DNA from 2 places in the Bradyrhizobium sp. CAR08 genome. Region 2 is predicted to be linked to the other one. Evidence: riboswitches for the same ligand, from Rfam matches in the RefSeq annotation. Region 2 holds a riboswitch; the other holds the start of a gene.

Region 1 (15,901 bases), on a different contig from region 2:
ATCGGCACCGAGAGCACGCTGGAAGGCAAGAAGGCTCGCAGCTTCCCGCTGAAGTTCGTCGACGGCGCCGTGCTGCTCGGCCCGGTCAAGGTCGGCCAGATCCCGCCGCTGTATTAGGTCGTGAATTCATAAACCTGCCGGGCGGACAGCTCGGTCCGTCTGATGCGTTCGAAACTGTGAACAGATCGCTTCTGCGAAGAGCTTCTTGTCGGCGCCGGTGACGCAACCTGCGAGGTCCTCTCCTGCGTCGGGCGAGGAGTGCGACAGTGCGTCTGGACAGGTAGCGTTCTGCCGCCCTATTGAAGACCAACTGACGGCTCTAAGGCCGCGCCCAAATTATCTGGGGTTCGGGGAAACAATGCGCGCGTTGAATTGTCTCGTGGCAGCATCGCTGCTCGTTGCCTCGCTTCAGACCGCAACCGCAAAGGATAGCGAACATTGGGTGGTGTCCTGGACGGGCGCGGTTCAGGGCCCATACCCCGTCGGCAATCCGTCAGCCCAGCCCGAACAGAAATTCGCGTTTCCCGAGCCTGCGGCCGGTGCGCGGGACCAGACCTTTCGCCTGATCGTGCGGCCGGATATCTGGGGCCGTCAGGCCCGCATCCGGCTCAGCAACGCCTTCGGCACCAAACCCGTCACGTTTGACGGCGTTTACGTCGGCCTGCAGTCGGGCAGTGCCGCGTTGATCCGCGGCTCCAACATTCCGGTTACGTTCGCCGGCACGGCTTCCGTTACGGTGTCGCCGGGGAATTCGGTCTGGAGCGATGCGATCGCGCTGCCGTTTGCAAAGCGGCCCGATGACCTCGCCGGCCGCCGGCTTGCGGTCAGTTTTCATGTCGCCGGCCAGAGCGGCCCGATGACCTGGCACGCCAAAGCGCTGACCACCTCCTATGTCAGTGCGCCCGGCGCCGGCGCGAAGGGCGCCCTGGAAGACGAGGCTTCCTTCCCCTATGCGACTGCGTCATGGTTCTTCCTCGATGCGATCGAGATGACTGCGCCTGCCGATGCCTTCGCCATCATGGCGTTTGGGGATTCGATTACCGACGGGACCGCCTCAACCATGAATGGCGACGATCGCTGGCCCAACGTGCTGTCGCGTCGCCTGAAGGCGGTCTACGGCAACAAGGTTGCCGTAGTGAATGGCGGCATCGGTGGCAACCAAATCGCAGGCCCGGCCGAATATGGTCCCGACAAACCGTACGCGGGCGGCCCCGCTTCGGGCCAGCGGCTCGAGCGTGACGTGCTGTCGCTGTCCGGCATATCGAGCCTGATCTGGCTGGAAGGTATCAACGATTTCAGCAAGAACGGCAATTTTACCGCCGACCAAGTCATCGCCGCGATGAAGGATGGCGTCGCGAGGCTACGTGCGAAATGGCCGCAAGCCCGGATCATCGGCGCCACCGTCGTTTCGGCATTGGGTAGCACCAGCGCGGCACATGGTTTTCCCGAGCAGGATGACAAGCGCAAGGCGCTCAACGCATTCATCCGTAGCTCGGGGACATTCGACGGTGTAATCGATTTTGATCGGGCGACGCTCGATCCGGCCTCGGGTGGCCTCAAGCCGGAGTTCGTTCCCGAAAGCACGACTGGTGGCGCCGGCGACAAGCTTCATCCCAACCGCACCGGATATCTGGCGATGGGACAGGCCATCGACCTCGATCTGTTCAAGCCGGGAAAGATTAGTCGTAGCGCGAAGCAGTAGGATGGATTCAGAGTCTCCTCTCCCCATTCATCGCCCTCAGCTGTCGTAACTCCCTCCATGCGGGTTACGAGCTGAACTCACGGCCGCTTCGCCGGATCGTGATGACTGGCTGGGAATGCCGAGCCGCAAACTCCGCTCTCTCTCCATGTCGGCCGCACGATGATGCGGTCGCCCAGGCAGGAGAGATATCATGATCAAGTCCAGGCTGTTCATTGCCGGTATCGCCATCTCGACCACGCTCGCGACGCCCGCGTTCGCGCAGTGGCAATGGCAGTCGCAGGAGCCGGCAGCATACGCCTCGATGTATCCGAACGGTGATCGCAACGTCTCGAATCCCACGACGCGAGAGACGATGGCCTTCGTCCCCTCGCCGAAATCACCGAGCCCAACGGTGATGCGCGCGACCAAGGGCAAATAGCCGCCATCCACCACTTGGCCGTCGCGAACTGGGCCCGGTCATGTCCCGGCCGGGCCCAATGCGCGTTGCCTTGAACGAGGCCTTGAAAAGTTGCCTTGGACAATCGCGACAGTCGCGCGTGCGGATCGACAGCCAACGAAAATATTCCAAACAGGATCGTCAGGAAAACGTGATGCAGAAGATGCACGGCGCCGCGAATAACCGCAGCCGCATTCAAATCACTCCACACCAGGGAAGCATGCATGCGCCGGAGATGGCGCGCGGAATCCAATCCGCTTCCCAAATGGAGGAAGCTTCAAGTGCGGATCATCAATTGCGGACTGATGCTGGGTATTCTCGCTGCCTGTTCAGGGCAGGCGCATGCCGACGACAATGTCACAACTGAAATCCACTCGCTGAAGGCGAAGCTGAAGGAGCTCCAGCAGCGCGTGGACTCCGAGGCGCGCAAGACGCGACAGGGTGAAGCGCAGGCGAAGGCCGTTCAGTTACCAGCAAGTTACAAGGCGCTCGCCGCCGATCCATGTGCGGCCGGCAAGGTCTGCTACAAGGGCGTGACGTTGACCTTCGGTGGCTGGGTCGATCTCACCGGCATCTACCGCTCGCGCAATCTCGCTTCCGATACCGGCTCAGTCTACAACTTCATCCCCTATCAGCAGAGCCGCAACTTCAACATCCCGGAAACGCGCTTCTCGGCACGCCAGAGCAGGTTCTCGGTGCTGGCCGAGGGCAATGCCGATGCCGATACGCACCTCGCGGGTTATGGCGAGATCGATTTCGAAGGTGCGGCTCAGACGGCGAGCTCGGTTGCGACCAACTCGTTCAATCCGCGCATGCGGCAGCTCAGCCTGGAACTGGACCGCAGCGATCTCGGTCTTCACTTCCTCGCCGGGCAATCCTGGTCGCTGAACGCGCCGACCAAGTCCGGCATCGATCCTCGTGGCGTCGATGCGCCCGGCGTGATCGACTTCGAATCCGTTCCGGGATTTCTTGCGGCACGGCAGCCCGGGCTGCGCGTCTGGCAGGACATCGGACCAGAGTTCAAGCTGGCTGCGTCGGTCGAGAATGCCCAGACAGCGTTCTTCGGCGGCAATGTCCCGGCCGTCGGCACACCCGCCATCGGACCGCAGGGCGTGCTGAACCCGAACCTTCAGGTCAATCTGACCGGTCCCGGCGGCAGCTTCTTCAACAACCTCAACAATGTCAGCCTGAATCAGGTGCCCGACGTCACGGTCAAGGCCGCCTGGGACCCAAGGCTCGGGCCTTATAAGTTGCATGTCGAGGGGTGGGCGCTCTACCGCCAGTTGTCCGACCGCTTCAACAACGCCAACCACACCTACGACACAGGAAGCTTTGGTGGACACATCTTCGCCGAGCTGATTCCGAAAACCCTCGATCTTCAGCTCTATGGCTCGCACGGCGTGCTGGGCCGCTTCACGGCAACACCGTTCCCCGACGCGGCGGTGGCGCAGGACGGCACCATCCTCCCGCTGACGATCACGGCGGCCGCCGTCGGCCTGATCTGGCACGCGACTCCCAGCCTCGATGTCTACTCCTATGCAGGCCTCGAAAAGGCCAAGGCGAATTTCGCCAATGTTGGAACGGTGCCGTTCGGCTACGGCAATCCGCTCTACAACAACACCGGCTGCTTCACCGAAAACTCGGCGGGCGCGACCTGCAACGGCAACACCAGGGAGGTTCGGCAGATCACGGCCGGGATCTACGACACCATCTACCAAGGCAATTTCGGGACGCTCAAAGCCGGCCTGCAATATTCCTACACGCAACGGTTCGCGTTCGCCGGCGTCGGCGGCGCGCCGAAGACCGACGACAACGTCGTCATGACGCAGATCCGGTACTACCCATTCTAGTCACGGAGCCACGCAGGCTCGTAGCCCGGATGGAGCGAAGCGCGATCCGGGAATCCTGCCTCAAGCGACGGAAGTCCCGGATTACGCTTGCGCTCCATCCGGGCCACTTCGGTGCTACGGCTTGTTGCCGAGCTGCGCATGCGGCCGGCCGAAATCGGGCGCGGCCGAATCCTGGCCGATTTCGACAATGCCGCGGCGGATGGCGCGGGTGCGGGTGAAGTGGTCGAACAGCGCCTCGCCATCGCCGCGGCGGATCGCGCGGGTGAGCTTTGCCAGATCCTCAGTGAAGGTGCCGAGCATCTCCAGCACGGCTTCCTTGTTGGCGAGGAAGACGTCGCGCCACATCGTCGGATCGGAGGCGGCGATGCGCGTGAAGTCGCGAAAGCCGCCGGCGGAGAACTTGATGACCTCTGACTCCGTCACCTGCGCCAGCTCGTCGGCGGTGCCGACGATGGTGTAGGCGATCAGATGCGGCAGATGGCTGGTGATCGCGAGCACGAGATCATGATGATCCGGCGTCATGATCTCGACCTTGGCACCCATCGCCGCCCAGAACGCGCGCAGGCGATCGGTGGCAGCCGCATCAACGCCCTCCGGCGGGGTGAGGATGCACCAGCGGTTGATGAAGAGCTCGGCGAAGCCGGAATCGGGACCCGAATGCTCGGTGCCTGCGACGGGATGCGCCGGCACGAAATGGACGCCTTCCGGCAGGTGCGGCGCCATATCCCTGACGATGGCGCCCTTGACCGAGCCGACGTCGGAGATGATCGCGCCGGGTTTGAGATGCGCGGAGATCTCCTGCGCCACCGGGCCGCAGGCGCCGACGGGAATGCAGAGGATGACGAGATCGGCGTCCTTCACGGCTTCCGCATTGGTCGCGACGACCTGATCGACGATGCCGAGCTCCATCACGCGTGCGCGCGTCTTCTCCGAGCGCGCGGTGGTGACGATCTCGGAAGCCAGGCCCTGGAGCTTCGCGGCGCGTGCGATCGAGCCCCCGATCAGGCCGAAGCCGATCAGCGCGACGCGCTGGAAGTGCGGGGTCGCGCTCATCGTCCGGCCATGAAGTCGCGCAGGCCCTCGACGACGAGGCGGTTGGCCTCCTCGGTGCCGATGGTCATGCGCAGCGAATGCGGCAGGCCGTAGTTCTTCAAGCCGCGCAGCACCAGCCCGCGCTTGGTGAGGAAGGCGTCGGCTGCGTCCGAGGTCTTGCCCTCGGTCGGGAAGTGGATCAGCACGAAATTGGCGACGCTCGGCGTCACCTTCAGCCCGAGCTTGCCGATCTCCTCGGCGAGCCAGTTGCGCCAGGTCTCGGTGAACTGCTTCGACATGGCCTGGTGCGCTGTGTCCTCGATCGCGGCAACGGCGGCGTACATGGCCGGCGTCGACACGTTGAAGGGACCCCGGATGCGGTTGACCGCGTCGATGATGTGCTCGGGGCCGAACATCCAGCCGATGCGCAGCGCCGCAAGACCATGGATCTTGGAGAAGGTGTGGGTCACCACCGTGTTTTCGGTGGTCGCGACCAGCTCGATCCCCATCTCGTAATCGTTGCGCGAGACGTAGTCGCAATAGGCTGCGTCCAGCACCAGCAGCACGTGCGAGGGCAGGCCGGCGCGCAGGCGCTTGACCTCGTCGAACGGCACATAGGTGCCGGTCGGATTGTTGGGGTTGGCGAGCCAGACCAGCTTTGTCTTCGGCGTCACCGCCTTGAGGATGGCGTCGACATCGCAGGTGAGGTTCTTCTCGGCCGCGATGACATTCTTCGCGCCGACCGCCATGGTCGCGATCGGATAGACTAGAAAGCCGTGCGTGGTCGAGATCGCCTCGTCACCGTGGCTGAGATAGGTGTGGGCGAGCAGGTTGAGGATCTCGTCCGAGCCGGCGCCGCAGATGATGCGGTTGGGATCGAGCCCGAAGGTGCGCCCGATTGCTTCGCGCAGCACGCGCGAGGTTCCTTCCGGATAGTCTTCCAGATGATCCGCCACCTGCTTGAACGCCTCGCGCGCCTTCGGCGAGGGCCCGAACGGCGTCTCGTTGGCCGAGAGCTTGAACACCTTGCGGCCGGGCTCTGCCACCGGGGTCTTGCCGGGCGTATAGGGCGCAATATCGAGAATGCCGGGATTCGGCACGGGGCGGGACATCTTCAACTCCGGACTGGCTTAAGCGGTTCGCGACTTACGATTTCGACCCGGTCGGGGGCACCGTATAGCGCGTTGCGTGGCTGCCGACGAGGGCCGTGGAGCGCACCGAGGCCCCCGCTTCGATCAGGGCAGCCTTGATCTTGTCGATGCTGCTTGTCGCGGTGACCGAGACCAGCAGCGCGGCGCCGTCGAAGGCGGTGTCGGGCACCGCCACGATCTCGGCGAGCGGCGACAGGGCGCGCGCGACCTCCGCATTCCACCCAGAGACGCCTACGCTGAAGGTCTCGACCTCCGTCACCAGCGCGCTGTCGGCGACGCGCGAGACCGCGAACACGGGCAACGCCGCCGGATGGTCGGCGCGCTCGACGAAGGGCAGCCGCGCGATGATCTTTGGCGCGCCAGCTTCTTCCAGCGACAGCCACCACGGCGTGCGGCTCGAGGTCGCCGAGACCAGCGCCAGATCGCCCTTGGACTTCGCGACGGCCTCGACCGCCGCCTGCGCGCTGAAATGCGCGACGTAAGGCACGGTGAAGCCGAAATGGAATCGCGCGGAATCGCGCATGGCCGGCTCGCTCGCCGAGATGTCGGCGTGGACCGAGAACGGGGCCTGGACATAGGTGAAGGTCGCGATGATGACGCGCCAGATGCTCTCGACCGTGTCGAGCGGCAGGATGCCGCGATGACGCTGCACGAGGTCGCGCATCATGGAGGCCTCGCGTGCCGGGCGGAACGCCGAGCCGACCTCCTGGGTCTGCTTCACCTGGATCAGGCGGTCGATGATGTCGCCGCGTTGCATCAGCAGGCGATGCATGCCTTCGTCGATCGCGTCGATCTCCTTACGCAATTCCTGGAGTGATGGTGGCGCGGGCGGACGTTGGGACATGTCTGACAGGTGCTGCTGAGAGGCGTTCCAATGCGGATCAGTCGAGCCGTCACCGCTGTGATGGATATCCTGATTAGGCAGTCGGGGCTGCGAAAGCAAAGAGAAATGCAAAGAGAAATCGGGCCCTTTCCGCCCGTGGCGCGACAGGCGAATTTGGCTGATCCGGGCCGTGACTTGACGAAAACCGTCCAAGACGGTAGTTTTTACCCGTTCCGTGGTCATTTGAGCCGGCCGGCTTGCAGCCACGTTAAAAAACTCGCTAAACAGGCCGGGGACGCTTTCGATCCCGGCCGAACCTATCGTTCAGGCCGGGTTTTTCATGGCCTGATGTCAATGCGGTCACTTCTACGATCGCAAACGAGGTCGATGGTCAGATGGTTGGCGTCCAGTCCATTCCGAGTCCCGCGATCACCGCCGACGAGCGGTCGCACGAGGTGGATCATCCGAGTTCGCACGTCGCGCAGTTCGGCTCGGAGCAGCCGCTGCGGCTCGACTGCGGGGTCGATCTCAGCCCGTTCCAGATCGCCTACCAGACCTACGGCGAGCTGAATGCCGATCGCTCCAACGCGATCCTGATCTGCCATGCGCTGACCGGCGACCAGCACGTCGCCAACGTGCACCCTGTCACCGGCAAGCCCGGCTGGTGGGAGACCTTGGTCGGCCCCGGCCGGCCGCTCGATCCCAACGAATATTTTATCATCTGCTCCAACGTGATCGGCGGCTGCATGGGCTCGACCGGCCCGGCCTCGATCAATCCCGCGACCGGCAAGGTTTGGGGGCTCGATTTCCCCGTCATCACCATCCCCGACATGGTGCGCGCGCAGGCGATGCTGATCGACCGGCTCGGCATCGACACGCTGTTCGCGGTCGTCGGCGGCTCGATGGGCGGCATGCAAGTGCTGCAATGGACTGCGGCGTATCCGAGTCGCGTGTTCTCCGCGCTGGCGATTGCCTGCTCGACACGACACTCGGCGCAGAACATCGCGTTCCACGAGCTTGGCCGCCAGGCGGTGATGGCCGACCCCGACTGGCACCATGGCGGCTATGCCGATCGAGGCATCCATCCGCATCGTGGCCTCGCTGTCGCCCGGATGGCGGCGCACATCACCTATCTCTCCGACGCCGCGCTGCATCGAAAATTCGGGCGGCGCATGCAGGACCGCGAGCTGCCGACTTTCTCTTTTGACGCCGACTTCCAGGTTGAGTCCTATCTGCGCTACCAGGGCTCGTCCTTCGTCGAGCGCTTCGACGCCAACTCCTATCTCTATCTGACCCGCGCGATGGACTATTTCGACATCGCCGCCGACCACGGCGGTGTGCTGGCGAAGGCGTTCGCGGGAATCCAGACCCGCTTCTGCGTGGTCTCCTTCACCAGCGACTGGCTGTTCCCGACCTCGGAATCGCGCGCGCTGGTGCACGCGCTGAATGCGTCGAGCGCGCGGGTGTCGTTCGCCGAAATCGAGACCGATCGCGGTCACGACGCCTTCCTGCTCGACGTGCCCGAATTCCTTGATATCTCCCGCGCCTTCCTGCAATCGGCAGGCAAGGCGCGCGGGCTCACCGCCAATAATGCTTAAGGACGGCTAGTCATGTCTGTACAGGAAGCGTTGCCGCTGGGCGGCCTTGCGACCGGGCAGCCCGGTGATTTTCGCGCGGACCATGTGCTGGTGGCCAACATGGTCAAGCCGGGCTCGAAGGTGCTCGACGTCGGCTGCGGCGAGGGCGACCTGCTCCAACTGCTGGAAACCCGCGGCGTCGACGGCCGCGGCATCGAGCTGTCGCGCGAGGGCGTCAACCGCTGCGTCGCCAAGGGTCTTGCGGTGGTGCAGGGCGATGCCGACACCGACCTCGTGAATTATCCGGATGACGCCTTCGACTACGTGATCCTGTCGCAGACGTTGCAGGCGACGCGGCAGCCGAAAGTGGTGCTGGAGAATTTGCTGCGCATCGGCCGCCGCGCCATCGTGTCGTTCCCGAATTTCGGCTTCTGGAAGATGCGGCTCCAGCTCCTGATCGGCGGCCACATGCCGCGCACGGAGAACCTGCCGGCAAGCTGGTATGACACCGCCAACATCCATTTCTGCACCATCAAGGATTTCGTCGAGCTCTGCGACGCGATCGACGTCAAGATGGAACGTGCCGAGGCGCTCGACCTCTACGGCCGTCCGCTGCGGCTGCGGATGCCCTGGTGGGTGTGGAATCTGTTCGGCGAGCAGGGCGTGTTTCTGCTGACGCGGGGCGGCAGGAAGTAGGCCGGCCCGTTACCCCATCTACGCGACCCAGTACCTGGTGACGCCTTCGCGCTAATGCGCCGCCAGTGACCTCGGGTCGCGCACCGGCCATCTTCCCGCTTCCACCAGCGTGACGAACCGTTCCACCGTTTCGTTGAACAGCGCTGGCTCTTCGAGATTGAGGACGTGGCCGGACTTTGGAAACATGGCGAGCCCTGCCGCCGGCAGATGCTTCTTCAGGAACAGGCTTGCGCCCACGCACGGATCGTCCTCGTCGCCGCAGATGATGAGTGCCGGCGTCGTGGCCGCTCTGATCGCGTCCGTCATCGTAAAGATCGAGGGACGGCCGGCCTGGAAGCCGCGCATCGTCCGCGCTGATCCCTTGGCGTCGTGCCGCGCCAGGGCGGCATAAAAATCGGCGTGACCGCGCGGGTCCTTCACCAGGAAGGGAATCCGGCTCGGCGCCTCGCGCGTGACTTTTGCGACTTCGGCTGAGCCGAGCATCTCGAATTGCTCCGCGTTGGCGCGGCACTGCTGGCGCCAAGCGTCGAGGTTCTCGATCTCCGAGCCCGAGCCGACGCCGGCGAGCGTCATCGACAGCGCACGTTGGGGCGCGTTGAGCCCGATCTGGAGCGACGAATAGGCGCCCATCGAGAGGCCGACGAAGTGCGCGCGATCGATCTTCAGATGATCGAGCACCGCGAGCGCATCGGTGTAGAAATGCGTGTAGCCGTAGACCTCGCCATCAGGCACGTCCGATGGCGTGTAGCCGCGTGCGGAATAGGTGATGCAGCGATGGCCGCGCGAGAAGTAGCGCATCTGCGGCTCCCAATTGGTGTAGTCGGCCGCGAATTCGTGCAGAAAAATAATCGGCGTGCCCGTGCCCGCTTCTTCGAAATAGAGTCGACAATTGTCCTTCGTGAGGGCGTGAGGCATCCGGTTTTCTCCCTGAGGTGGCTGCGGCTTTGGAATGCCGTCCTGCGGTCAGCGCATACGATGGTAGCACTTATTAATCATCGTCCAGATTCTTAGGGGCCGCGTCTTGTTCTCGCCACATCAGGATACTGATACAGCCCGCGGATGTCGGCCACCGCACGGGCCGACGGGGAAGTGGGGTGTCAACGAAGGATGAAGAATGTTCGAGTTGTTTGCGTCTCGCCTGTCGCGCTGTGTCGTTGCGCTGGCTGTTTTCTTCGCGGCGTTCGCCGCCTTCACTTCTCCGGCGTCAGCACGACCTCATCGTCATAGCGCAGAGCGGCACGCTTACGCGCATCACGCCAGCAGACATCATCATTACCGGCATGCACGCGGCTCGCGCTTCGAGCGCGGCGCGGCGCAATTGCAGGCGAACGGCTTCGGCAACACCTTCGCCAGCTATGATCCGAACGCCAATAGCGGCGGCATCGCCATAAGCGGCAGCGCTGGAATGGCTATGAGCGGCAGTGGTGGAATGGCCATGAGCGGCAACGCTGGAATGGTTACCAGCGGTGAGATGACCACGCGCGCCAGCCGTCGAATTATGAGGCGTGGAGGTGGGATAGCCACTAACGCGAATGACGGCGGCATGGCCAATAGCGCGACGAGCGGCGGCGGCTTCGGCGGTGGGTCGGGCCTCGTGTCCGAGGCACGCCGCTATGTCGGCGGCAATCCGACCGGTCGCGGTAGCCTGTGGTGCGCGCGCTTCATGAACATGGTGCTCGAAAAGACCGGTCATCGTGGCACCGGCTCCGACATGGCGAATTCGTTCGCGCATTACGGCACGCGCGTGTCCGGTCCGCAGGTCGGCGCCATCGCAGTGATGTCGCGTGGTGGCCGGGGCGGTCATGTCGGCATCATCACCGGTGTCGACGCGCAGGGCAATCCGATCATGATCTCCGGCAACAACGGCAACCGCGTTCGCGAAGCACCGGTCTCGCGCGGCCGGATCTATGCGTATGTGATGCCGAACTGACGGCCGTCATTGCGAGGAGCGAAGCGACGAAGCAATCCAGACTGTCTCCGCGGGCGCATTCCTGGATTGCTTCGCTTCGCTCGCAATGGCGGAGCGGGGCCAGCGCGCAGCGTCACACCAGCTTCGGCTGTTCCAATGCAACCGCGTCGCCCACGCCGATGTCGCCTTCAGCGATCACCTCGGCATAGATGCCGCAGTCCATGTGGCCGAGATTGCTCGAGAGCGTGGCGGGGATTTCGAGATCGCGCTTGGCGGTATCAGGGTCGACATTGGTGGCCGGGCAGCGCTTGATGCGCTTGACCACTTGCAGCCGGGCCTGTCCGATCGCGAGCGTCTGGCCGACGAGGTCGAGCTCGGACCAGGCCGGCCAGCCCTTCACGTAGAGATTGGCGCGGAAGCGTAGCGGGTGGACGGCGGCGCCGCCGAGCATGGTCTCGAGCGCGCGGACGCTGTCGAGATTGATGATGGACACGACCTTGCGGGCGACGTCTGAAAAGCTGTGGTCGCGGCCGGACAGGATCTTGGGCGGGCCCTTCAGCTCCGGCTGAAAATTTTCCCTGAAATAGTCCTCGATGGCGGCGCGCCCGGCGGCGGTCTCGAGATCGCCGCTGGCGACGATCTGGCCGTCCTTGCGGATGGTCAGGCAATTGGTCGCGTCCTCGAACCGGCTGTCGAGCGAAGCTAGCCGCTCATTCCGCGCCAGCATCAGGAACTGGATCTTCGGCTTCCACTGCGGTGCTTCCGGATCGAAGCCGCTCGGGCCGTTCTCGATGGCGTAGCGGCGGTCGGCGGGCAGGGTCTGGCCGGCTCGCAGGGAGACGCGGGGCAGGGCCTCCGGCGTCAGGCCCTTGATCGGGTAGCGGTAGAGCCCGGTGATCTCGGCGGTCTGGCTGATTGTCATTGCGCTGGGTGTCATGCCGCTACTTAGGGGATTCGGCCCACCGGCGCCAAGCGGGCGGATCCGCGCACGAAATTGTGAACTCGCCTCTTCCGGTCCGAGGCCTCGCTTCCCACATCTGGGTCAGGCCGGCGCCAGCGCCGGCTGATAACGACCGTTGCCGGTTGAGAAACGTCAATGCGGTAATCGGAAACCCAATGAAGATGCCGTTTGGAGTGCCTTTGAGGGCTCCAGGGGCAGGCCGAGGGAAAGACCACGAAATGAACATCGAAAAATATACCGAACGCTCCAGAGGCTTCGTCCAGTCCGCGCAGTCGCTTGCGGTGCGCGAAGGGCACCAGCAGTTTTCGACCCTGCACGTCCTGAAGGTGCTGCTGGACGACAATGAAGGCCTCGCTGCCGGCCTGATCGACCGCGCCGGCGGCAATTCCCGCGCAATCCTGAAGGCGACCGAGGACGCCCTGAACAAGGTGCCGAAGGTCTCTGGCGGCGGAGCCGGCCAGATCTATCTGGCGCCCGAACTCGCGCGCACCTTCGACGCCGCCGAAAAGGCTGGCGAGAAGGCCGGCGACAGCTTTGTCACCGTCGAGCGGCTGCTGCTCGGCCTGGCGCTGGAGAAGACCAGCGAGGCGGGCGCGATCCTGGCCAAGGGCGGCGTCACCCCGCAAAACCTCAACGCGGCGATCGAAGCGCTGCGCAAGGGCCGAACGGCGGACTCCGCCACGGCCGAGAACGCGTATGACGCGCTGAAGAAATATGCCCGCGACCTCACTCAGGCGGCGCGCGACGGCAAGCTCGACCCGGTCATCGGCCGCGACGAGGAGATCCGCCGCACGATCCAGGTGCTGTCGCGCCGGACCAAGAACAATCCCGTCCTGATCGGCGAACCCGGCGTCGGCAAGACCGCCATCGCCGAGGGCTTGGCGCTGCGCATCGTCAACGGTGACGTGCCGGAGAGCCTGAAGGACAAGAAGCTGCTGTCGCTCGACCTCGGCTCGCTGATTGCAGGTGCAAAATATCGCGGCGAGTTCGAGGAGCGGCTGAAGGCCGTGCTGCAGGAGGTGACCGGGAGCGATGGTAATTTCGTCCTGTTCATCGACGAGATGCACACGCTGATCGGCGCTGGTAAGGGCGATGGCGCGATGGACGCGTCCAACCTGCTCAAGCCTGCGCTCGCCCGCGGCGAGCTGCACTGCATCGGCGCCACCACGCTCGACGAGTACCAGAAGCACGTCGAAAAGGACGCGGCGCTGGCGCGGCGTTTCCAGCCGATCTTCGTCAGCGAGCCCTCGGTCGAGGATACGATCTCCATTCTGCGCGGGCTGAAGGACAAATACGAGCAGCACCACGGCGTGCGGATCACCGATTCCGCGCTGGTCGCCGCCACGACCCTGTCCAACCGCTACATCACCGACCGCTTCCTGCCGGACAAGGCCATCGACCTCATGGACGAGGCGGCCGCGCGGCTCAAGATGCAGGTCGATTCCAAGCCGGAAGAGCTGGATTCGATGGATCGGGAAATCATCCGGCTGAAGATCGAACAGGAAGCGTTGAAGAAAGAAAGCGATGCCGGGTCGAAGAGCCGCCTGCAGACGCTGGAGAAGGAGCTGGCCGATCTCGAGGAGAAGTCCGCGGCGCTCACCGCACGCTGGAGCGCGGAGAAGAACAAGCTCTCCGACGCTCAGAAACTGAAGGCCGAGCTCGACGGCTTGCGGGTTGAACTTGCCAACGCACAACGGCGCGGTGAATTCCAAAAGGCCGGCGAGCTGGCCTATGGCCGGATCCCCGAATTGGAAAAGCAGCTTGCGGAGATCGAGGCCAAGGAGAACTCCGGCGAGATGATGGAGGAGGCGGTCACCGCCAACCACATCGCGCAGGTGGTCTCGCGCTGGACCGGCGTGCCCGTCGACAAGATGCTCGAAGGCGAGAAAGACAAGCTCCTGCGGATGGAGGACTCGCTCGGCAAGCGCGTCGTTGGCCAGGCCGAGGCCGTGCGTGCGGTCGCGACCGCCGTGCGCCGTTCGCGCGCGGGGCTGCAGGACCCGAACCGGCCGACCGGCTCGTTCATGTTCCTCGGGCCCACCGGCGTCGGCAAGACCGAGCTGACGAAAGCGCTCGCCGAGTATCTGTTCAACGACGAGACCGCGATGGTCCGCCTCGACATGTCCGAGTACATGGAGAAGCACTCGGTCTCGCGGCTGATCGGCGCGCCTCCGGGCTATGTCGGTTATGACGAGGGCGGTGCGCTCACCGAAGCGGTGCGGCGCCGGCCCTACCAGGTCGTGCTGTTCGACGAGATCGAGAAGGCGCATCCCGACGTGTTCAACGTGCTGTTGCAGGTGCTCGACGACGGTCGCCTCACCGACGGCCAGGGCCGCACCGTCGACTTCCGCAACACGCTGATCATCATGACCTCGAACCTCGGTTCGGAGTTTCTGGTGAACCAGCCGGAGGGCGAGGATACCTCGGCCGTGCGCGAGCAGGTGATGGGCATGGTGCGGGCGCACTTCAGGCCAGAGTTCTTGAACCGCGTCGATGAGATCATCCTGTTCCATCGCTTGCAGAGGAGCGAGATGGGCCGGATCGTCGAGATCCAGTTCGCACGGCTGCAAAAGCTTTTGATCGATCGCAAGATCGTGCTGACGCTCGACGCTGCGGGCCGCGACTGGCTCGCCGCCAAGGGCTGGGATCCCGCCTACGGCGCACGGCCGCTGAAGCGCGTGATCCAGCGTCACGTCCAGGATCCGCTCGCCGAGATGATCCTGGCCGGCGACGTCAAGGACGGCGACAACGTTGCGATCTCCTCCGAAGGCAACGTGCTGACCTTCAACGGCAAGGCGCCGCAGACCGCGGAGATCGCCCAGTTCGAGGCGCCGGTGTCGAAGCGGAAGCTGAACTGATCGTCGGCATTCGAAGCCTGAAGCAACAAGCCGCCCCGGAGATGTCAACCTCTCCGGGGCGGTTTGTTTTGCGGGTTGTTGGCGAACTTACTGCGGCGACCTATTTCTTCGTGAGCTTGTAGATCGCGTTCTCGATGTCAGAAGAGAAATAGATCGTGCCGGATTCCCCGATGCCGACGCCTGTCGGAATGTGCGTCGGCAGTCCTCCGGGTGCACCCACGAGGCCGATTGGAAGATTGGCCGCGATCTCGGTAACCGTGCCGGTCTCCGGCACGATTTCGATCAACCGTTTGGCGCCGACCTCCGCTACGATCAGCTTGCCGTCTCTGGCGCGGGCGATGCCTTCGGGCATTTTCAGGTCCTTGGCGACGACTGTCTTTTCGCCGTTGCTCTCGATCATCGAGATCACGCCGGAAAAGGCTTCGGTGAGATAGACCTCGCCACGCGATCCAGCGACGAGCCCGACCGGGCCCTCGAGGCCGCCGATCAGTGTGGTGCGATCCTTGCCGTGCTCGCCGCTGACGCGGACCAGCGATTTGGTGCCGAACTCGGCCACCAGGATGCTGCCGTCCGCGAGCACGAGCGCGTCGTGCGGCGCCTTGAAGCCGTGCAGCATGTCGCGGGTGGCCCCGGTCTTGCCGTCGATCACCTGCACCGTGCCGGTGAACCAGCTCGATAGGACCACATCGTTGCCCTTCGCCGTTGCGCTCATCGGATATTCGAGCGTGACGCCGGCGGCGTGCATGCGCGCCTTCTCGGTGACCTCGCCGGTCGCGCCGTCCACCGTGCGATAGGCGAACACGTCGGCGACGTGGATCGTATCCTTGCCGTTCTCTGACGTGACGCCGATGCCGCCGGGCAAGGCGAGCTTGCCGATGATCACCTGCCGCGCCTGGCCGGTCGCCG
Region 2 (15,901 bases):
TTTCGTGGCGCGGTGACCGAAGGGGTTGTTGCGTTGCAAAAGGCAGGGGCTGACGTCGTCTTGATGAATTTGCAATACAGTCCGCGTACCGAAACCATGATCTCGGTGCCGCCATACCTCGACAATATGCGGGTGGTGGCGCAGGAGCACGATATTCCGCTGTTCGATCGGTTCGCGATCATGCGGCAGTGGAATGATCAGGGCCAGTTCGACCTATTCAGCCCGTCGCGCGGCCCCGAGTTGGCGAAGCAGGTCCATGATTGCCTTGGCCGGGCGTTGGCACAGTTCCTGATCGACGCTGCCCATCTGGAGCCGGCCCAGCAGCAAAATTGAGGTCTAGCGTTAATGAGTTCTCTCCGCCCTTTTTGCCTGACGGCATGGCTGGCTGTGCCCGCAGCAGCGGTGCTGCTGTTGCTGAGTCCGGCCTCGCAGTCCCACGCGCAGACGCAGGCCGCGCAGGCAACACCGGCCCCGCAGCAGTCGGCTGATCCGGCTCCCGCTTCACCGTCCCAGACCACCGTCGCAGCGACGTCCCCCGACCAGCGCGGCATCACGGCGCGCGCCATCGACAAGGTGAAGCAGGTCGCGAAATCCGCCGGCGACATCTTTAGCCGCGTGCCCTGCCTGTCGCCGAAGGGCGGCTCGAAGGCGATGGGCTCGCTGCCGCATGTCGCGGGCAAGCTCGTCGCCGGCCAGCCCGTCGTCATCGTCGCGTTCGGCTCGTCGTCGACCGCGGGATTCGGCGCGAGCTCGCCGGAGTTCAACTATCCCAATCGCCTTGCCGCGCAGCTGCACCGGCACTATCCGACCGCCGACATCACCGTCGTCAATGCCGGCGTCGGCGGCGAGGATGCGCCCGAGATGATGAAGCGTCTCCAGAAAGAGGTGATCGACGTGCATCCGGATCTGGTGATCTGGCAGGTCGGCACCAATGCCGTGCTGCGCAATCTCGATCCTGGCGAGACCGCCAAACTGGTCGAGGACGGCATCGCTCGCATCCAGGCCACCGGCGGCACCGACATCGTGCTGGTCGATCCGCAATATTCGCCCGCGGTCAACCAGCGCGCCGAGAGCGCCGGCAAGATGGTGAAGCTGCTCGGCAAGGTCGCCGAGCTCCGTCACGTCGGTATCTTCCCGCGCTTCGAGGTGATGCGCGACTGGCACGAGAAGCAATCCCTTCCGGTCGAGAGTTTCGTGATCGCGGACGGACTGCACATGAACGATTGGGGCTATGCCTGCTTCGCCCAGCTCCTCGGCGACGACATCATCCGCTCCGTCGGCCAGATCAAGCTCGGCGTGAACGTGCCCGCGGACGTGCGGACCTATCGGCCGATGTAGCTGCTGCAGGGTGGGCAAAGGCGCGCTCTTCGCGCCGTGCCCACCATCCAGCGGCACTGTGATCGTGAATGGTGGCACGCTTGCTTTGCCCACCCTACGATGTCGAATGCGTGGCTACGCCTTCTCCAGCGCCGCGGTCAGATCCTCGATCAGATCGTCCGCGTGCTCGAGGCCTGCCGAGAAGCGGATGAATCCTTCGCTGATGCCGAGCGCGGCGCGGTCCTCCGGCTTCAAACGCTGATGCGTCGTGGTCGCGGGATGGGTGACGAGGCTCTTGGCGTCGCCGAGATTGTTCGAGATCTTGGCGAGCTTGAGCTCGTTGAGCACGCGGAACGCCTCCTGCTTGCCGCCCTTGACCTCGAGGCCGACCAGCGTCGAGCCGCCGCGCATCTGCTTCTTCACCAATGCAGCCTGCGGATGATCGGCGCGGCCGGGAAACACCAGCCGCGAAATCTTCGGATGGCTCGCCAGCACGTCCGCGATGCGCGCCGCCGTCTCGGTCTGCGCGCGCACGCGCACGGCGAGCGTCTCCAGCCCCTTGAGCAGGACCCAGGCGTTGAACGGCGAGATCGACGGGCCGGTCTGGCGCATGAAATTGTGGATGTGCTCGGCGATGAACGCTTCCGAGGACAGGATGATGCCGCCGAGACAGCGGCCCTGGCCGTCGATGTGCTTGGTCGCGGAATAGACCACGACGTCGGCGCCGAGCGCGAGCGGGCTCTGCCAGATCGGGGTGGCGAACACGTTGTCGACGACGAGCCGCGCGCCGCCACTATGCGCGATCTCGGCAATGCCGGGAATGTCGAGCACGTCGAGCGTCGGATTGGTCGGGCTCTCCAGGAAGAACGTCTTGGTGTTCGGCTTCATGGCGCGCTGCCACTGGTCGAGATCGAGGCCGTCGACCAGCGTGGTCTCGATGCCGTAGCGCGGCAGTAAATCCTGCACGACGTAGAGACACGAGCCGAACAGCGCGCGCGAGGCCACGACGTGATCGCCGGCCTTGAGCGGCGCCAGGATCGCGGTCGTCACCGCGGCCATGCCGGTCGCGGCCGAACGTGCCGCTTCGGCGCCTTCGAGCTCGATCATGCGGCGCTCGAACATCGAGATGGTCGGATTGGAGTAGCGTGAATAGATGAAGCCGGGGTCCTCGCCCTTGAACCGCGCCTCGCACTCCTCAGCGCTGTTGTAGACGTAGCCCTGGGTCAGGAACAGCGACTCCGACGTCTCGCCATATTGCGAGCGTAAGGTGCCGGAATGAACCAGGCGAGTTTCGGGACGGTAGTGGGCGGTTGGCGCCGGGGACTTCGACATAGGACCTCCTGAAGTGACCATCGAGAATGGTCACAAAAAAACCGGCCTGGAATATCTCCACGGGCCGGGATCACAGAGGTCCCCGGCCTGTTTAGCGACTTATTTAACGTGGCTGCAAGCCGGCCGGCTCAAATCACCACGGGATAAGTCATGCTCATATTCCGCAATGCCCTTTCCGTCAAGACGTCCATCGGATAGCCGTAAAACGCTCATATTTCCCGCATGTCGGGATGTGTTTGATCCCTGATGAGGACCCCGGGTTGACGTTCACGGTCGCCGCCGACGCCAATGGTATCCTGCCCGACCGCATGATCGCGGCGATGGCGGAGGGCGGTCTCATCCTGCCCGCTTACGACTTCGTCGAAAGCCAGATCCAGCCGGCGAGCCTCGATTTGCGTCTTGGCGATATCGCCTATCGCGTTCGCGCCAGCTTCCTGCCCGGTCCCGGCGCCACGGTCGCCGAGCGCATCGACGAGTTGAAGCTGCACGAGTTCAGCCTCGCCGACGGCGCGGTGCTGGAGACCAACTGCGTCTACATCGTGCCGCTGCTTGAAAGCCTCGCGCTGCCGCCGGAAATCGTCGCGGCCGCCAACCCGAAGAGCTCGACCGGCCGGCTCGACGTCTTCACCCGCGTGATCGCCGACGGCACCCGCCGCTTCGACATGATCGGTGCCGGCTATCACGGCCCGCTCTATGCCGAGATCAGCCCGAAGACGTTTCCGGTGCTGGTCAGCGAGGGCTCGCGCCTGAGCCAGGTGCGCTTCCGCACCGGCGATGCCATCCTCAACATCGACGACCTCGAGGCGCTGCACGCGACCGAGCGTCTCGTCGATATCGACGATGCCGACCTCACCGGCGGCGTCGCCGTCTCTGTTGATCTCTCCGGCGAGAAGAGCGGCGGCTTCGTCGGCTACCGCGCCAAGCGCCACACCGGCGTCATCGACGTCGATCGCCGCGCCGGCTATTCCGTCGAGGACTTCTGGGAGCCGATCTCGGCCCGTCCCGACGGCAGCCTGATCCTCGATCCCGGCGAGTTCTATATCCTCGCGTCGAAAGAGGCGGTGCAGGTGCCGCCCGATTACGCCGCGGAGATGGTGCCATTCGATCCGCTGGTCGGTGAGTTCCGCGTGCACTACGCCGGATTCTTCGATCCCGGCTTTGGCTATGCCGGCGCCGGCGGGTTGGGGTCGCGCGCCGTGCTCGAAGTGCGCTCGCGCGAGGTGCCGTTCATCCTCGAGCACGGCCAGATCGTCGGCCGCCTCGTCTACGAGAAGATGCTGGCCCGCCCCGACGCCATGTACGGCCAGCGCATCGGCTCGAACTACCAGGCGCAGGGCCTGAAGCTGAGCAAGCATTTCCGGGTGTAGGGATAGCCTCACCTTCCGCTGTCATGCCTCGGCTTGACCGGGGCATCCAGTACGCCGTAGCCTATTGGTTCGATCACATCCGCCTCTGGAATACTGGATCGCCCGATCAAGTCGGGCGATGACACCGAATCTGTGTCAAGATGGGAAGTGAATCCGGGCTACGTCCGAGGTGGCGAAATGACAGATCAATCCGAACTCGACGCAAGAATCCTCGACGACGTCGCCGACGCGCTGATCTATTCGGATCGCTCCGGCACGATCATGCGCTGGAACCGCGCATCGTCCGCACTGTTCGGCTTCTCGGCGGACGAAGCGCTGGGCCAGAATCTCGACCTGATCATTCCCGAACATCTGCGCGCCGCGCACTGGAAAGGTTTTGAGGCCGCGCTTGCCAGCGGCGCGATGAAGCTTGCGGGCAAGCCGACACTGACCCGCGCGCTGCACAAGGACGGACGCAAGCTCTACATCGAGATGACCTTTGCGCTGGTGCGGGACGCCGCTGGAGTGGTGCAAGGATCGGTGGCGATGGCACGCGACGTCACCGAGCGCGTCGAGCGCGAGCGTGCCGCCAAAGCCTCGCAAACTAAGCCTGCGCAAAATTCGTGATGCGGAATTGGCGCGCCGGCGTGCAGGGCTCCCTGCGTGCGGCTCAACTTGTCCGTCACCGGATGCAGTGACACACTCGATCAGAACAACGATCGGGAGCGAACATGACCGCACCAGACCCCGCGCAGGAAGCTCAATGGAAACGCTGGCGCGCGGTTGCCGATCTCTATCACGCCTACTTCACCGGTCTGATCCTCACCGTGGTCACGCGTCGCGGCACGGCAGATGCTGCGGAGTTCGTCTTTCGCGTGTTCCGCCGCCAGCAGCAGGAGCGCTTCCTGCCGGGGCTGGAGAAGCTCGGGCTGAGCCATCTGCCGCCCGCCGTGGCAGCCGCGCAATATCACTATCTCTCGAACTGGATCGGCGGCGTGCACGTCGAATACATGTATGAGAGCGACCGCAAAGCCTGGATCCGCTATCCGCCGCCGCGCTGGATCTGGAAAGGCACTGCCATCTGCGGCGTGCCGGGCGAAGTCTCGCGCGCGATGCTGCGCGGCTGGCACGCCAACAACGGCGTGGCGCTCGGCGATACCAGATTGGGGTTCGTCTGCACCAAGCAGAGCGTCGACGGCCAGGACGGGCTCGAAGGCTACTATTATCAACATGACCAGCCCCTCGAGCTCGACCAGCGCCTCGTGTTCGCGCGGCACCTCGAAGCCCCGCTGTTCGATGCAGCCGCGGCTCCGGCGTTGCCGGTCGCAAGCTGGCCAAGGCCGAGACTGGAAAAAGCCTATCGCAACTACGCCATGGAATATGTGCGCACCGCCGCGCCCGTGATGGTGCAGCTGTTCGGTCCGGAGGATGCGGGCTATCTTCTGCACCTCACGGGCAAGCTGATCGGGATGCAATATTTCGATGAGGTCGCTGCGGCGCTGTCGATGGGTCGCGGCGGTGCGAGCGAATTCGCGACGTTCCTCAAAGCGCTGTTTGTCGCGCAGGACGATGCGGCTGAGACGACGCAATCCGAGGGCACGTTCGAAATCCGTCAGCAGAGCTGGAGGTTGATGGAAGACGTCGCCGATAACCACCCCGCTTGCGCCAAGGTGCTGGCGGGGTTGTTCGAGGGGCTTGCGGCCGGGTGCGGCCGGCACATCGGCGTGCACCTGTCCGCGACACCGAGCGGCCGTCCGCCATTGCTCTGGCGCATCTGGTAAACGACGGCGTCACCGCGCTGCCGCAGGGCACGCCTGCACCTAGCGCAGGAGGAATCGCTGCGCGTCGTGCTAACAAGCCTCTTGTTGCGCCCTGGGCGCGAACCAATTCATTGGCACACCCAAGCATTGCTGCGCCGGAAATGGCGCTTTGCCCGGAGAGGACATGTCAGACATCGCCGAAATCCCGGTCGATGAACAAGAGCGTCCGCTGCCGCCGCCTCCGCGCCCCGTGAGGAGCGCGCTGATGGACGGGCCGATCCTGCGCACGCTGCTCGGGCTGGCCTGGCCCAACGTGGTCGCGCTCTCAGCCGGCACTTGCACGGTAATTGCGGAGACCTCCTATATCGGACGGCTCGGCGTGGAAGCGCTGGCCGCGATGGCGCTGGTGTTTCCGACAGTGATCCTGACCATGACCATGTCAGGCGGTGCGATGGGCGGCGCGGTGGCCTCCGCCATCGCGCGCGCGCTCGGCGCGGGCGATCGCGAGCGTGCCGGGACGCTCGCCGCGCACGCGCTGCTGATCGGCATCAGCTTCGGCCTCGTCTTCATGCTGGGCATGCTGATCTTCGGGCCCAAGGTGCTTGAGATGCTCGGCGGCCGCGGCGACGTGCTGACGCATGCGATCGCCTACACCCAGGTGTTTTTCGGCGGCGCCGTGCTGCCCTGGCTGCTCAACACCATGGCCGGCGTCCTGCGCGGCACCGGCAACATGAAGCTGCCGTCGCTGTTGATCCTCAATTCCGCGGCCTGGCAGATCGTGCTCGGTGGCACGCTTGGCCTCGGCCTCGGTCCGGTGCCGCAATTCGGCATGCGCGGCGTCGCCGCCGGCGCGCTGATTGCCTATTGCATGAATATCGGCGTGATGGGCTGGTACCTGTTCTCCGGCCGCGCCCGCGTGACGCCGAAGCTGCGCGGACTTCGCATCCAATGGGCGATGTTTTTCGACATCCTCAAAGTGGGCGCCATCGCCTGCTTCTCGCCGCTGCAATCGGTGCTGACGATCTCGATCTTCACTCACATGCTTGCGAAATTCGGCACCGCGATCCTGGCCGGCTACGGCATCGGTGCGCGGCTGGAATTCCTGCTGACCTCGATCGCGTTCTCGTTCGGCATCGCCTCGGTGCCGATGATCGGCATGGCGGTCGGCGCCGGCCGCATCGCCCGCGCCCGGCGCATCGCCTGGATCGCAGCGGCGAGCGCCTTCGTCGCCGTCGGTGCACCGGCGTGCCTGGTTGCGGCCTTCCCCGATCTCTGGGTCAACATCTTCACCGACAGCGCGATCGTGCGCGCTACCAGCCATGAATATTTGTCGACGGTCGCGCCGTTCTACGCCTTCATCGGCCTCGCCTCGACGATGTATTTCTCGTCGCAGGGCGCTGCGAAGGTGATCGGCCCGGTGCTGGCGCAGACCGCGCGGCTGATCTACATCTCGGCTGTCGGCTGGTGGCTGTCGACGCATGATGCCACCGCGCAAAGCTTCTTCTGGCTGGCGGCGAGCTCGATGGTCCTGCTCGGCCTGCTCTCGTGCTCCAGCGTGGTGCTGACACGCTGGGGACCGCGCCAAACCAAACCTGCGATCAGGCCGGCTCTGTCGGCCGCCGCGGACTAGCGGTGCCTGTGGCGGCGATGGCCGCCACCACCGCCGACATTGGCGAGCCGCATGAGTTGCGGAATCATCGCCATCATGTCGCCGCCACCGGCGCCGCCGAGCATGCCCATGATATCGCCGCCGCCGATGCCGCCCATTCCGGCCGGCATGGTGCCGCCTCCACCCATCGGCGCGTAGCCGCCGTAATTGGGCGCGCCGAAACCGCCGCCGAGGTTGCCAGCGCCGAGGCCGCCAATGCCACCGCCGCCCATCATGCCAAGACCACCACCGCCATTCTCCATCATGCGGCTCATCATCGGGCCCATGGTCTGCATCATCATGCCGAAGCGGCGCTTGCCCATCTTGGCCTTCATCATCTCGAGCATCGGAGCCATCTGGGTCATTATGTCCTCGCCGCCGGCACCGCCGCCGCCGAAGAACTGCGCCTTTGCCGGCGCGCTCGAAATCGAAAACATCAGCAGCACGGCGGCCGCCTGGCAGATCATCTTGTCCGCACCTCTCATGGCCTGCTCCTCGCGTGCGTGGCGCCGCCGGGAGAGCGGAGCCAACCGGACGCACGGCGCCATCGTTATTGCGGACGAGGGCTGGGCTCTGTGAGAAAGATCACGCAGCTGCGGCCGGAAACGCGCGGTGTATGGCGGCGACGGCGTCCTTGGTCTGTCCCTGCACATAGGGCGCGAGCTCGTTCGGCAGCATGTCGATGATCCAGACCAGGCGGCATCTCGCCTCGCCCTCGGCGATCACCTGCACCGAGGCGCTGTAATGCTTCAGCCGCTCGTTGTTGATCGCGTAGACCAGCCGCTGCCGCGCATCGTCGCAATCGACCAGCACCTCGCGCGCCACCGATCCGTTGGCGAAGGTGACGATGCGCGTGTCGCCGTCGAGCGTGCAGACCGTGACGAAGCCCGGCGCCAACCGCCGATGCAGCGCGCCGAAATCGCGCACCGCGTCCCAGACGTCGCGCGCTGGGGCGTTGAGGGGAATGTCGTTGTGGATGGAGGCCATGGTTGAGTCCTTTGATGTAGAGAGGCTAGCGATAGCGCCGTCATCTCAGCTGTCATCGCCCGACTCGATCGGGCGATCCAGTATCCCAGAGGCCGCTGTGATAGAATCGAGAAGCTGCGGCGTACTGGATGCCCCGGTCAAGCCGGGGCATGACAGCGTGTGTGTGTGGTGAGGGCTGCCGCGTTCACACACAGACCGCCTCAACATTGTTGCCATCGGGATCGATCAAAAACGACGCGTAGTAAGTCGGGCTGTAATCCTTGCGCGGGCCGGCGCCGCCATTGTCGCGGCCACCGCTCTTCAAGCCCTCGCTGTGGAATGCCTTGACCGCGTCATGATCCCCCGCGCGAAACGCGATGTGCACGCCATCGGCTTTGCGCCCCTTGTTCAGGTGCAGCCACAGCGCCGGCTCGCCCCTCGGCCCGAAGCCGGCATAACCATCGCCACTCGAGCACAGGACATAACCGAGCGGCGCCAGCACCGCGATGTAGAAGCGCGTGGCGGCGTCGAGGTCGGCAACGTGCAATCCGATATGATCGTACATGGTCGTCTCCATTGCCAAAGCGCGCCGCAATCGGCGCGCGCCGGAGACGAACCTAGTCAGTTGAGGGCAAGCTGCTCTTGGAGAATCTTGCGCTCTCCCTTCGAGGCCTGGCGGAACTTGGTCGGCGAGACGCCGGCGGCGCGGTGAAAGGTGCGGACGAAGTTGGAGAGATCGCCGAAGCCGACGTCATAGGCGATGTCGGTGACTGCGATGTCGTCGTCAGTCAGCAGCCGCGCCGCATGCCGCAGCCGCGAGCGCACCAAATATTGATGCGGAGTGACGCCGAGCACGGCGGAGAACAGCCGCAGGAAGTGGAAGGGGCTGAGGCCTGCTTGCCGCGCCGCCTGTTCGAGGTCGACCTCGGCATGCGAGTTGGCGTCGATCCAGAGCGCGGCTTCCACGGCGCGGCGGCGATCACGCGCCGTCGGTGTCGTCGGCTTGCGCGCCTTGCCCGACACGACATCGACGAAACGACCGGCGAGGATCTGCCCGACCTCGTCGAGACCGAGGTCGCTGTTGCCATCTGCCGCCGTCTGGGCGAGCTCGCCCAGCACCATCAGCTCGGGCAGCGGTGGCGTCGCGCCAACCTGCCAGACGTCGCGCCGGCCGCCGAGCGCGTCGACCAGATCCTCGCTGAGGAAAAAGGACAGGCAGACGTCGCCGGCGACGTGCTCATGTGTGCAGGTGTATTCCTCGCCTGGCGCGCCGACCAGCATCGAGCCCGCCACCAGCTCGAAGAAGCCGGCGCGGCAATGACAGCCAAAGCTGCCGGCGCGGACATAGGCGATGGAATGGCCGGTGCGGCACTCCGCAAACGGGCTGTCGTCCGGTCCCGCGTCGCAGCGAAACTCGGAGACGGTCATCGAGGGGGTGGTCAGCAGCGTTGTTGCATCCATCCCGCCTATCTAGGTGGAGGGTCTCGGTGGGGCAACGGGCAGCAGGACGTCGAACAGCGTCTTGCTGGCGATCGGATGGGTGCCCTCCAGCGACAGCAGCCGCCGCTTGGAGATTACGCCGCCATAGGGCGAGAGCCGGTCGGTGTAATTGCCGGCCTCCAGCACCCGGTGACAGGGCACGATCAGCATGTAGGGATTTTTCGCGATCGCCTGGGCCACCGAATGCGCCGCGCCGGAGGCGCTCAGCGCCTTGGCGATCTCGTGATAGGTGCGCGTCTCCCCGCGCGGGATGGCGCAGGCCGCCTCGTAGACCCGCCGGTTGAAGCCGGGCACCCCGCTCGCGTCCAGGCTGACCTCGGAAAAATCAGCATCGCTGCCCTGCAGCAAGCTCACGATGCCCTCGATCGCGAACTCGGCGTTCGCGGAAGGCCGCTGCTCGCGTGCCTCGGGATGGATCTGGAAAATCCGGCGGCGGGTGTCGATCTCCCGCGCCTCCGGCAACTGCACGGCGACGACCCCGGTGCTGCTCCAGATGATGCCGCAGCGCCCTATGGTCGTGTCGAATATCGCGTAGCCATGCCCCACCATACACACGCCCCCACGCAACGTACGCTCTCCCCAGACCGCGACCATAACACCGCCACAATCCGCCGCACCCAAAATCTTACCGGAAACTTAAGAAGGGGCGGGCGGGCTGCGCCAAAGCGCTTGGCGAGATGCGCCGTCTCGGCTAATCAGAGCGGGCGCAAGCTGCGCATCCGCGGGCGTAGTTCAATGGTAGAACGGCAGCTTCCCAAGCTGCATACGAGGGTTCGATTCCCTTCGCCCGCTCCATCCTTTAGTTCGGCAGGCTCCGCAGAAATTCCACGATCGCCGCGTTCACCTCCGCCGGCCGTTCCTGCTGCGTCCAGTGTCCGCACCCCGGTAGCATCTTGATCTCGCGCAATTGCGGCACCCATTGCTTCATGTTGGCAACGTGCTCGGCGGCGCCAGGGAAGGCCATGACCATGTCGTAGTCGCCGGCGATGAAGAGCGAGGGCACGACCACCTTGACGCCCTCGAAGGCGCCCATCAGCTCCCAGTTGCGATCGATGTTGCGATAGTAGTTGAGCGGTCCGCGAAACCCACTATGGGCAAATTCGGCGCCGTAATAGTCGAGGTCCGCGCTGCTCAGCCACGACGGCAGCGGCACCTGCACCTTCGGCAGCATGCCGTCCTTGCGAGAGACCATGCCGACACCGGCGGTCCGCCCTTGACGCTCGGCATTGGCGCGGATCACCGCCGCGCCTTCGCCGGAACCGCCATAGAACATCGCGCCGAGCGTTGCGCGCGTATCCCTTTCGAATTCTGCTTCGGCGACACCCGGCTCCTGGAAATACAGTTGATAGAACTGCGCATCCGCCGTCTGTGGCATTACGCTCGTCGGCCGCACCGGACTGCGTGGTCGATAGGGCACGCTAAGAATGGCGGCGGCGCGGAAGCGGTCGGGCCGCAGGCGCGCCGTGTGCCAGGCGATCGTCGCGCCCCAGTCGTGCCCGACGATGACGGCGTCCTTCGCCTCGAAAGCGTCGAGCACGCCGACGAGGTCGCCGACCATGTGGAGGATCGTGTACTGGTCGATGGCTTCGGGCCGGTCGCTCTTGCCGTAGCCGCGCATGTCAGGGGCGACCGCGCGGAAACCGGCTGCCCCCAGCGCCTCGAGTTGGTGACGCCAGGAGTACCAACCTTCCGGAAAGCCGTGGCAGAGCAGCACCATCGGCCCCTTGCCCTGCTCGGCGACGTTGAGGCTGATGCCGTTGGCCTTGATCGTCCGCTGCGTCGGTTCGCCCATGTCGCCGCCTCCCGGTCATCGTCGTTGGGTCTATCCTAGTCGGCCCTATAGGCTCCGCAAAGTTTCTAATATATTGGCCCCTCGCTTCCGGCACGCACGCATCGCCCAGCTTAAGCTTCTCGCGGCCATGATGGGTGCGGTCCTCGTGTCGGCAATGTTCGGATCAGAGACCAGGACCTGCAAAGAAAATGGACCAGCAGAAACTCGATCGCGCGATCGGTCGTCGCTTGAAGACGCTTCGGACGCAGGCCGGCATGACGCTGAATGAGCTTGCCGCGCGCTCCGGCGTCAGCCGGGCCATGATCGGGCGGGTGGAGCGGGCGCAGAGCAGTGCGACGGCTGCGCTGCTGGGAAAACTCTGCGCCGCGCTCGACGTGTCGCTCAGCGACGTCGTCGCGCTGGCCGAAAAGCCGCCGGAGCGGCTGGTGCGGCTCGCCGACCAGCCGCACTGGCGCGATCCCGACAGCGGCTATCGCCGCCGTCACGCGTCGCCCACGGACGCGGCGAGCGGCATCGAGATCATCGTCGTCGATTTGCCGGCCGGTGCGCGGGTGCCATACAGCCCTTGGGGCCGCAATGCCTTCACCCAGCAGCTGCTGATGCTGGAGGGCGCGATCGCCGTGCACATCGACGCCAAGGCGGTTCGCCTGCGCGAAGGCGACTGTCTCGACTTCGATGTGATGCGCGCGGTGATCTTCGAGAACGAGACCAGACAGGACGCGCGCTACGTCATCATCACGCGCCGCGGCGCGTCCTACGGCAAGATGTGAGACCGTGACGATGCAAATCCGCACCGGCGACACCTTTGATCCGCGCGTCATCGCGCTGCTCGATCATCACGTCACGGCGGCGCGGGCGCAGACCGCGCCGGGCAGCGCCCATGCGCTCGATCTCTCCGGACTGCGCGCGCCCGACATCGCGTTCTGGACCGGCTGGGACGGCGAGACGCTGGTCGCCGTCGGTGCGCTGAAGACGCTGTCAGCCGAGCACGGCGAGGTGAAATCGATGCACACGCTCCAGACCACGCGGCGGCGCGGCTTTGGCGGTGAGATGCTCCGCCACATCGTCACAGAAGCCCGCGCGCGCGGCATGGCGCGGCTCAGCCTCGAGACCGGCTCGTGGGACTATTTCAAGCCGGCGCTCGCGCTCTACCGGGCGCATGGCTTTGTCCTCTGCGGCCCGTTCGAGGGCTATGTCGAGGATCCCAACAGCCTGTTCCTGACCCTCGACCTGTCGGCCAGCCGATAGCTCAGGAGCGCGTCTCCTCGATCCTGTCGAGCACGCGCTCGGGGGCGATGTCGCGGCTTGCCTCCTCCAGATCCCGTTTCGAGTCGGGCTGGACATCGAGCCGCTCGGCGATCTGCGTAAGGAGGCGGGCAACCTTGGTCAATTCGTGCTCGGCGAGAAGGCTGATCTGGAGATCGAGATCGGCGCGCTTGTCCGCTGCTGCACTCATGCGGTTCTGCGAGATCAGCACGAATGTCGACAGGAAGATCGCCTCGACCGAAGCAATCATCGCCAGCACTACGAAGCTCTCGTCCCAGGCCGGGATTCCCGGCAGCCAATGCAGATTGGCGATGATCCAGAAGCCGAACACAGCGACATGGAGATAGACGAACGCCATGCTGCCGGTGAACGCCGTGATCGCATCGGCAAGCTTTTCCTGACCCTTGGCAGCGCGCTGCTCCCGGCGGCGGCGCTCGACCAGGGCCTGGATGTTGCGCTCGAGCGTCGGGCTCAATCCCTCGCCCGGATCATGGGTGATATCGTTATGCACAGGGCGGCAACGGTGGACGGGAAAGGCTGTTCCTGGGCTGAGCTGCGGGAAAATGGCTGCCGCCTCTCAAAATGAGTTGCGTACCTCAAAACACCTCTGCTAGCCTTCAGCCATGGCCGAGACGCTCACCACGACCGCGCTGACGCTGAAGGACATCGCCCGCCAGGCCGGCGTCAGCCTCGCGACGGTGGACCGCGTCCTGCACAATCGGCCGGGCGTGCGGCCGGATACGGTCCGGCGCGTCAAGGAGGCGATCGAGCGCAATTCGTTCCAGCCGCACGTGGCCGCCGCCGAGCTCGCCCGCGGCCGCGCCCGCCGTTTCGCCTTCGTGATGCCGTCGGGGCCGAACCCGTTCATGCAGCAGATCCAGGATTATCTCGGCGAGATGTCGGGCTGGTTGTCGTCCCGCCGCCTTGGCGTCGAGACCGTCGCGACCGACGTGTTCGATCCGTCCATGCTCGCGGCATCCCTGGAAGGGCTCTCGGATGATTACGACGGTGTCGCTGTGGTGGCGCTGGATCATCCCAGGGTCCGCGCCGCGATCGACGATCTCGTCGATGCCGGCGCCAAGGTCGTGACGCTGGTCTCGGACGTGCCGTCGTCGCGCCGGCACCATTATGTCGGCATCGACAACATTGCTGCGGGGCGGACTGCCGGCGCGCTGGTCGGGCGGCTGGTCGGACAAAAGTCCGGCAAGGTCGCGATCGTCGCGGGCTCGCAGGGCCTGCGCGATCATGCCGAGCGCATTTTTGGCTTCAACCAGGTGATGGCGTCGGAATTCCCCGGCCTCACCGTGCTGCCGGTGCTCGAAGGGCGCGACGAGGACGCGCGTTCGGAGCAGGTGTTGACGCGGCTGTTGAGCCGGCATGCCGACATCGTGGGTCTTTATAATGTCGGCGCCGGTACGCAAGGCGTCGCCAACGCGTTGAATGAAAAGGCGTTGAGCGATGCCAGTCGCGACAAGCAGGCGGTGTTCGTCGGACACGACCTCACCGCGTTGACGCGTCGGCTGCTGCTGCAGGGCGTGATGCATGCCGCGATTTCGCAGAACCCCGGACATGAAGCGCGCGCCGCCGTACGTGTGCTGCTCGCGCTCGCCCGTGGTGAGCCGATCTTGCGCGAACAGGAGAAGATCAGGATCGACATCGTGATGCGGGACAATCTGCCTTAGCGGCAGGTGGAATTCAAAACGACCCGTTGCGGGTAAGGCGACTTTGAGTTCGCGCACCGCAACAGGCGAAAGGGAGGACGGCGTGTATCTCGGAATCGACATCGGCACATCGGGTGTGAAAGCGGTGCTCGTCAGCGAAGCCGGCGCTGTTGTCGCGACGGCGGCGCGCGAGCTTGCGCTGTCGCATCCGGCGCTGCTGTGGTCCGAGCAGGATCCCGATGCCTGGGTCGATGCGGCGGTCGGCGCGGTCGACGATCTTGCCGCCCGCCATCCCCGCGAGGTCGCGCGGGTGCGCGGCATCGGACTATCCGGCCAGATGCATGGCGCGACGCTGCTGGACGAGGACGGAGCGCCGCTGCGTCCCGCGATCCTCTGGAACGACGGTCGCTCGCATGCCGAATGCGTCGCGCTGGAGCGGCGCTGCCCGTCGTTGCATACGATCGCCGGCAATCTGGCCATGCCCGGCTTCACCGCGCCGAAGCTGCTCTGGGTCGCCAGGCACGAGCCGAAAATCTTCGCGCGCGTCGCAAAGGTGCTGCTGCCGAAGGCCTATGTCCGCTATCGCCTGACCGGCGAGATGGTCGAGGACATGTCGGACGCGGCCGGCACGCTATGGCTCGACGTCGGTCTGCGCCGCTGGTCGCCCCTGCTGCTGCATGCCACCGGGCTCGATCTCCATCACATGCCACGCCTGGTCGAGGGCAGCGACGTCAGCGCGACGCTCGCGCCGGACTACGCTCAACGCTGGGGCATGACTAGGGATGTCGTGGTCGCCGGCGGCGCCGGCGATAATGCCGCGAGCGCGATCGGGCTCGGCGCCATCGCGCCGGGCGATGCGTTTCTGTCTCTGGGAACCTCAGGCGTGGTGTTCCGCGTCACCGATCGGTTTGCACCGGCGCCGGCCTCGGCGGTCCATGCGTTCTGTCACGCGCTGCCCGGCCGCTGGCATGAGATGGGCGTGATGTTGTCGGCGGCGGCTTCGCTGGCCTGGCTCGCGGGCGTGATGGAGACGCCGGCGCCAGCGCTGCTGGCGCCGCTCGGCGAGCGCGTCGATGGACCGAGTCCGGTCAAATTCCTGCCTTATCTCGACGGCGAGCGCACGCCGCACAACGATGCCGCCGCCAGCGGTGCCTTCGTCGGCCTGCGCGGTGCGACCGGGCGCTCCCAGATCGTTCAGGCCGTCCTCGAAGGCGTCGCCTTCGCTGCGCGCGACAATCTGGCGGCGCTGAGCGCGGCCGGCGGACCGCTTGCCGAGGTTGATCTCGTCGGCGGCGGCTCGCGCTCGCCGCTGT

Evidence for each region. A riboswitch is a leader RNA that binds a small molecule or an ion and turns the genes downstream of it on or off. The one in region 2 is predicted to bind S-adenosylmethionine.
Region 1: it holds a riboswitch for S-adenosylmethionine, as region 2 does, so the genes downstream of both, metX (homoserine O-acetyltransferase MetX) here and ACIPUD_RS22260 (O-succinylhomoserine sulfhydrylase) in region 2, are expected to answer to the same signal.

What each region holds. Positions count from the first base shown of each region.
Region 1 covers NZ_JBIXJX010000005.1:131,054-146,954, forward strand. The annotation lists gene ACIPUD_RS13010 (DUF2125 domain-containing protein) at 1-117, shown strand, start outside; gene ACIPUD_RS13015 (GDSL-type esterase/lipase family protein) at 359-1,702, shown strand; gene ACIPUD_RS13020 (hypothetical protein) at 1,893-2,120, shown strand; gene ACIPUD_RS13025 (hypothetical protein) at 2,420-3,988, shown strand; gene ACIPUD_RS13030 (prephenate/arogenate dehydrogenase family protein) at 4,103-5,041, opposite strand; gene hisC (histidinol-phosphate transaminase) at 5,038-6,132, opposite strand; gene ACIPUD_RS13040 (chorismate mutase) at 6,167-7,015, opposite strand; SAM riboswitch at 7,220-7,299, shown strand; gene metX (homoserine O-acetyltransferase MetX) at 7,390-8,592, shown strand; gene metW (methionine biosynthesis protein MetW) at 8,605-9,267, shown strand; gene ACIPUD_RS13055 (alpha/beta fold hydrolase) at 9,319-10,182, opposite strand; gene ACIPUD_RS13060 (TIGR02594 family protein) at 10,382-11,197, shown strand; gene ACIPUD_RS13065 (MOSC domain-containing protein) at 11,310-12,098, opposite strand; gene clpB (ATP-dependent chaperone ClpB) at 12,356-14,995, shown strand; gene ACIPUD_RS13075 (SMP-30/gluconolactonase/LRE family protein) at 15,096-15,901, opposite strand, start outside.
Region 2 covers NZ_JBIXJX010000010.1:208,490-224,390, reverse strand. The annotation lists gene ACIPUD_RS22270 (SGNH/GDSL hydrolase family protein) at 1-333, shown strand, start outside; gene ACIPUD_RS22265 (SGNH/GDSL hydrolase family protein) at 346-1,338, shown strand; gene ACIPUD_RS22260 (O-succinylhomoserine sulfhydrylase) at 1,453-2,649, opposite strand; SAM riboswitch at 2,720-2,799, opposite strand; gene ACIPUD_RS22255 (2'-deoxycytidine 5'-triphosphate deaminase) at 2,880-4,016, shown strand; gene ACIPUD_RS22250 (PAS domain-containing protein) at 4,194-4,622, shown strand; gene ACIPUD_RS22245 (hypothetical protein) at 4,727-5,776, shown strand; gene ACIPUD_RS22240 (MATE family efflux transporter) at 5,940-7,385, shown strand; gene ACIPUD_RS22235 (hypothetical protein) at 7,382-7,888, opposite strand; gene ACIPUD_RS22230 (SRPBCC family protein) at 7,989-8,390, opposite strand; gene ACIPUD_RS22225 (VOC family protein) at 8,575-8,934, opposite strand; gene ACIPUD_RS22220 (helix-turn-helix transcriptional regulator) at 8,991-9,830, opposite strand; gene ACIPUD_RS22215 (methylated-DNA--[protein]-cysteine S-methyltransferase) at 9,840-10,418, opposite strand; tRNA gene ACIPUD_RS22210 (tRNA-Gly) at 10,591-10,664, shown strand; gene ACIPUD_RS22205 (alpha/beta fold hydrolase) at 10,669-11,661, opposite strand; gene ACIPUD_RS22200 (helix-turn-helix domain-containing protein) at 11,850-12,431, shown strand; gene ACIPUD_RS22195 (GNAT family N-acetyltransferase) at 12,442-12,909, shown strand; gene ACIPUD_RS22190 (DUF1003 domain-containing protein) at 12,911-13,438, opposite strand; gene ACIPUD_RS22185 (LacI family DNA-binding transcriptional regulator) at 13,551-14,609, shown strand; gene xylB (xylulokinase) at 14,692-15,901, shown strand, end outside.